3 regions of the Romboutsia hominis genome follow, and region 3 is predicted to be linked to each of the others. Evidence: predicted binding sites of a transcription regulator. Region 3 holds the regulator's gene; each other region holds the start of a gene.
The links. The regulator HrcA, encoded in region 3, represses chaperone genes, less so after heat shock. The targets are predictions, from matches to a motif close to TTAGCACTCNNNNNNNNNGAGTGCTAA.

Region 1 (2,286 bases), 800 kb from region 3:
GCTTTATCAGGAAGGTATCTATCTTGTATATATCTATCTGATAATTTAGCAGCAGCTACTATTGCGTTATCATGTATTCTTATACCATGATGTATTTCAAATCTTTCTTTAAGCCCACGAAGTATAGATATAGTATCTGATACACTTGGTTCCTCTGCTATAACTGGTTGGAAACGTCTTTCAAGTGCTTTATCTTTTTCTATATATTGTCTATATTCATCAAATGTAGTAGCACCTATACAATTAAGTTCTCCACGAGCTAACATTGGTTTTATTAGGTTACCAGCATCCATTGCTCCATCAGTTTTACCAGCACCTACTATTGTGTGTATCTCATCTATAAATAGTATTATTTTTCCTTCTGAAGATTGAACTTCTTTAAGTACTGCTTTTAATCTTTCTTCAAATTCCCCTCTATATTTTGCACCTGCTATTAATGAACCCATATCTAGTGCATAAATAACTTTATCCTTAAGTCCTTCTGGTACATCTCCACGAACTATTCTTTCTGCTAATCCTTCAACTATTGCAGTTTTACCAACACCAGGTTCACCTATAAGTACTGGATTATTTTTAGTTCTTCTTGATAATATTCTTATAACTCTTCTTATTTCTTCGTCACGACCTATAACTGGATCTAATTTATTTTTCTTAGCTAAATCTACTAAATTAGTTCCATATCTAGTTAGTGCTTCATAAGTGCCTTCAGGATCTTGAGTTTCTACTCTTTGACTTCCACGAACTTGTGATAGTACTTCTAAGAAATTACTTTTATTTATATTGTATTGTCTTAATACTTTTCCTACTGGTGTATTACCTTCCATATCTATCATAGCAAGCATTACATGTTCTACACTTATATAAGAATCTTTAAATTCTTTAGATATTTCTTCTGCTTTTATTAAAATTTCATTTATTCTTCTTGTAGCTGTAACACCTTGTGAACTTATACCTTCTCCATGAATTTGAGGTAATTTGCTCAGTTCCATATCTATACTATTTTTTACTGAATCTACTGATACACCCATTTTTTCTAATATATTAGGTATAAGTCCATCTTCTTGATTGACTAATGCACTTAATAAGTGTATAACATCTATTTGTTGATTATGGTTTTTAACACCTATATTATAAGCTTCATTTAAAGCTTTTTGTACCCTTACAGTCATTCTTTCTATATCCATATGTATCCCTCCACTATCATAATATATATTATTTTCAGTAAAATCTTAATTGTTTATTTTATTTAGAATTTTCTTATTAGCACTCTATTTAGTTGAGTGCTAATAATTTATTAACTACAATATACTCCTATAAAAATACTTTGTCAATAGTTTTTTATCTTATTTGTCAATATAAAATATATAAAAGTAAAAGCACCTATTACAATTCATTGGAATAGGTGCTTTTACTTTAGCTTTTCATATTATATTCTTGTAATTTTTTAATGTTTTCTAATTCCTTTATAAAATCATTAGCCTGAATATAATCTATATATAAAAGACAAGAAACCTCTTTTGTTTTTTCACTTATTCTAGTAGTTATTCTAATATGATCCTCTAATTTCTTTGTGTAAAATTTGTATATTAAATCAAGGTGTACTCTATCTCCGTTTAATATTATATCTATACTTTCCTTAGGAATTTCCACATCTACATTTTTTTGAGTACAACCCTTAGATATATTATTATATTTAGTATATTTATAAGAATATCCCTTATAATCAAATCTATTGCTTTCCTTTATTCTATTTAATATATACTCTCCCTCTTCCTCTTTTAGAAAGTCTTCTTCTTCAAAGAAATAATATTTAGCGAAATAGTCTAATTTATATTTTCCCATAGTTTCCTCCTGAGTTATATAATAATAGTATTCCTATATTTAATAATTATATGAAGATTATTTAGAATTAAATTATTGCAAATATATAAGGATTTAAGGATAAATAAAAAGACTAGATTATACTAATTAGTATAATCTAGTCTTTTTATTTATTAATCTTTGAATTCATATATTAAATTTAATAAATCTAGTAAGATATTTACAAAGTCTAGATAAAGATTTAATACATGTATAGATAAATCATTCTTACTTATTATGTTTCCTGATTCTATGTCATATTTTATTAGACTTATATCATATAATATATATCCTGAGAATATTAATATACCCAGAACACTATATAATATATTTAATGTCTGTGAACCTATAAATATATTTATTATACATAGAAGTAAAAGTGATATAAGACCTGCAAATAATATAGATCCTATACCTAGGTAATGC
Region 2 (2,286 bases), 920 kb from region 3:
CTGCTATTAACTTACCAACTTCTTCGTCTCCAGCAGATATAGAAGCAACTTGAGATATAGATTCTTTAGTTTCTATAGTTCTTGATTGTTTCTTTAATTCTTCAACTGCTACTTCAACAGCTTTTTGTATACCTTTTCTTAGTAATACTGGGTTAGCTCCAGCAGTTACGTTCTTTAATCCTTCTCTTATTATAGCTTGAGCAAGTACTGTTGCAGTTGTAGTACCATCTCCAGCTACATCATTAGTCTTAGTGGCAACTTCTTTAACTAATTGAGCTCCCATATTTTCAAATCTATCTTCTAACTCTATTTCCTTAGCTATTGTAACACCATCATTAGTTATAAGAGGTGCACCAAATTTCTTATCTAATATAACATTTCTTCCTTTAGGTCCTAATGTAACCTTAACTGTATCTGCTAATTTGTTAACACCATTTTCTAAAGCTTTTCTTGAATCTTGTGCAAATTTTATTTCTTTAGCCATTTCTATCCCCTCCTATTATTATTCAACTACTGCTAGTATTTCACTTTGTCTTAATATTGTGTACTCTTGCCCATCTATTTTAACTTCTGTTCCTGCATATTTTTGGAATAAAACTTTATCTCCAACTTTTAATTCCATAACTATTTCTTTTCCGTCAACTATTCCACCTGGTCCTACTTCTAAAACTTCAGCCATTTGTGGCTTTTCTTTAGCAGCTCCTGGTAAAACTATACCACTTGCAGTTTTTTCTTCTGCTTCTAACATTTTAATAACTACCCTGTCAGCTAATGGTCTTATTTTCATATTTTTCCCTCCTAAATGAATTGTAAATATGTAAAAATTCTAATATCTAAAATATATTATAAACAAAATAATTGTTATCACTCTTTAAGTTAGAGTGCTAACAATTATTATAATATATTAACTTCCCATATTTTTCAATAGTTTTTGTTAAATTTTATAATATAGGCGAGAACAACCTAGCTATTGATTCTCTAACCTTTTTACCTAATTTTCGCTTAGAAAATTCATCTAATGTTAACTCTTCACTACTATTTAAATCCTCAAAAAAATCTTTATTCATTCTTTCTACAATTTTTTTGTCATATATAAATGCATTTATTTCAAAATTAAGCATAAAACTTCTTAAATCCATATTAGCAGAGCCTGTAGATGCTATTTTATCATCTATTGTCATTATTTTAGAGTGTATAAATCCCTTTGTATATAAGTAGACTTTACCTCCTGACTTTAATATATCATCAAAGTATGAGTAAGAAGCATTGTTAACTATCTTATGATCAGCTATCTTAGGGAATACTATCCTTACATCAACTCCACTTAGCGCTGCACTTTTAAGTGCTATAAGTATACTTTCATCTGGTATAAAATAAGGAGTTTCTATATAAATACTTTTTTTAGCTTGGCAAATAGCTGAGAAATAAGCATATCGTATAGATTCCCAATCACTATCAGGTCCACTAGCTATTATTTGAACCATACTATTACCACATCTTTGAGGACTTGGGAAATATTTATCTTCTGTTATGATCTCTTTTGTTGTATAGTACCAATCTGTTAAAAATATCATTTGTAACATATACACTGAGGTTCCTTCTATTTTTATATGGGTATCTCTCCAGTATCCAAACTTTTTATTTTTACCCATATATTCATCACCTATATTTAGGCCGCCAGTGTATCCAATTTTTCCATCTATTATAGCTATCTTTCTATGATTTCTATAATTTAGCTTTCCACCTGTCAATGGAAATTTAGCTGGTAAGAATGCTACTATTTCTATTCCATTTTCCTTCATTTCATTAAAAAACTTTCTATAAAACCAAAATCTCCAACATCCTACATCGTCATATAATATTCTTATCTTTACACCCTCATTGGATTTTTTGATTAATAAATCTTTTAATTCTCTTCCTATTTCACTATCTTTTATAATGAAGTACTCTAAATGTATATGATTTTTTGCATTTTTTATGTCTTCTAGAAGATTTTTAAATTTTTGATTTCCATCAATATATACACTTACTTTATTATTCGTCGTAAATGGAAGTTTTCCTGTATTAAGTAGTAAACTTATTACCCTTTTTTTGCTATAGTCTTCTATATTTTCATTTAATAATTGATTTGTATTAATTGTACTTTGTTCTGTATTTGCAATTTCCTCTATTCGCTCTAGATTTTCAAATACCTTTTCTTCTCTTATACTACTTGCTAGCTTTTGTGTTTTAAATAATTTCCTCTTCCTCATATTTCTCCCTAATATAGCATATATAACTAAACCT
Region 3 (2,286 bases):
TGTAAGATTATAGCTGATATTTCTTGTGGTGTATAATCTTTACCATCTATATTAACTTTGTAATCTGTTCCCATGTGAGTTTTTATTGATATTATAGTTCTATCTGCATTTGTAACAGCTTGTCTTTTTGCAGGCTCCCCTACTATTCTGTCTCCGTCCTTAGTAAATGCTACTACTGATGGAGTAGTTCTCATACCTTCTGCATTAGTTATTATTTGTGGTTCTCCACCTTCTAATACTGCTACACAAGAGTTTGTTGTTCCTAAGTCAATTCCTATTATTTTTCCCATGACCAAATTCCTCCTAAATAATTTTTTATGATTTTTATTCTATATAGAATTTAGTTATTATTTATTTTATATATTTAAATATCTAAGTTCTAATTTTGCTAGAACATAAGATATATTTTAGCTAAATTCTTAAACTTTATTGCTATTTATATCAAACTAGCAAGATACTTTAACCATACTTGGTCTTAATACTTTATTTCCTAGTTTGTATCCTTTTTGAAGTACCATTACAACCTTATTTGCTTCAACTCCATCAACACTTTCTTGCATTACTGCTAAGTGTAAATTTGGATCAAAGTCTGCATTTTCAGCTTCTATTGCTTCAACTCCATACTTTGTAAGTATTCCTTGAAGTTGCTTATATACTAAGTCTATTCCTTGGTACATACTTCCTTCTTTGTCATCACAAGCTTCTAAAGCTCTTTCCATACTATCGATAACAGGTATTATATCGTTTAGTATTTTTTCATTTGCAAATAATCCTATAGTTTCTTTTTCTTCATTTGTTCTTCTTCTATAGTTTGCATATTCTGCTTGAAGTCTTTGATGCTTATCATTAAGAGCCTCTAATTCTTCTCTTAATTTATTTTCTTCTAATTTGTCATTTATATCTGTAACATTGTCTTCTACAACTTCCTCAGTCGTTTCTTCAATTTCACTTGAAGTTTCTAATTCTTCTTTTACATTTTCTTTTTCTAAATTATTTTCTTGCAATATGTTACACCCCTTAATCTATTTTTTGTTAAAAATCAAACTCATATAATTAACAATTGTATAAATCTTAGCATAGTCCATTCTTGTAGGCCCTATAAAACTTATACGCCCTACTAGATCTCTACTTATATTATAAGTTGCTGTAACTATACTACAATCTTGCGCTAACTCAAAATCATTATCACTACCAATGATTATATTAACATTATCCTTCTGTATACCTTTTGACTTAGCCATACTAGATATCATTTCCTTATGTTCTAGCATATGTAAAAATGACTTGGCCTTAAGTACATCATTAAATTCGGGATAGTTAAATATATTAGTTGCTCCACTTAGTGAAATTGATGTATCATCATTGGTATCAAAATTTAGTGCATCTATTAATTCATCTATTAACACTGCATGTTCACTTATTTCATATTTTATAAATGCTATAAGTTTTTCATCTAAATCAACTATACTTTTTCCTGATAATTTTCTAGTTAGATTGTCAGAAATTATGTTTAATTTTGATTGATCTAAATGAGTGTTAGTAGCTAAATTTACATTTTTTATATCACCTTTATCTGTAACAACTATTAATAAAATGTTGTTATCACTCATACTAACTAACTGTATGTGTTTTATAACACTTTGATTAACTAAGTTTTTAGTAACAGCTACAGTTGTATAATTAGTAATTTCTGATAATAGCTTAGAAGTCTCATGAATTAAATCTCTTATATCATTAACATTTTTATTTATACAACTCTCTATTAAAATTTTCTCTTCGTCACTAAGTTCACTTTGACTCATAAGAGAATCTACATAAAGCTTGTATCCTTTCTCAGATGGAACTCTACCTGCCGAGGTATGTGGCTGGATTAAATATCCTAATTCTTCAAGGTCAGCCATTTCATTCCTTATAGTGGCAGCACTTACACCTAAGTCATGTTTTTTTGATATAGTTCGTGAGCCTACAGCCTCAGCTGTTTCTATATAATCTTTAACTATAGCTTTGAGGATCTTTAATTTTCTTTCATTTAATTCCATCACCTTCACTCCTCGCTGTTAGCACTCACTACTTTCGAGTGCTAAAAAGATTATATATATTATATATCATTTTATTTTATTCTTGTCAACACTTTCTAATTAATTTATGAATTCAACAAATACAGAATTTGATATTTCTCGTCCCTTTTGGGTAAGCTTAATACCTACTTTACTTTCTTTTATTAAGTCTTTATTTTTCAAATCCTCAATTTGCTTATTATATTTATTTTTGAATTCTATATTAAAT

Region 1: a site for HrcA is predicted at 1,261-1,287, ahead of clpB (ATP-dependent chaperone ClpB). Genes of this name have one in related genera too.
Region 2: a site for HrcA is predicted at 862-888, ahead of FRIFI_RS13225 (co-chaperone GroES). Genes of this name have one in related genera too.

Annotation. Positions count from the first base shown of each region.
Region 1 covers NZ_LN650648.1:1,413,995-1,416,280, forward strand. The annotation lists gene clpB (ATP-dependent chaperone ClpB) at 1-1,184, opposite strand, end outside; gene FRIFI_RS06810 (hypothetical protein) at 1,414-1,842, opposite strand; gene FRIFI_RS06815 (Bax inhibitor-1/YccA family protein) at 1,995-2,286, opposite strand, start outside.
Region 2 covers NZ_LN650648.1:2,739,315-2,741,600, forward strand. The annotation lists gene groL (chaperonin GroEL) at 1-484, opposite strand, end outside; gene FRIFI_RS13225 (co-chaperone GroES) at 503-787, opposite strand; gene cls (cardiolipin synthase) at 942-2,286, opposite strand, start outside.
Region 3 covers NZ_LN650648.1:618,427-620,712, reverse strand. The annotation lists gene dnaK (molecular chaperone DnaK) at 1-290, opposite strand, end outside; gene grpE (nucleotide exchange factor GrpE) at 447-1,004, opposite strand; gene hrcA (heat-inducible transcriptional repressor HrcA) at 1,023-2,039, opposite strand; gene hemW (radical SAM family heme chaperone HemW) at 2,139-2,286, opposite strand, start outside.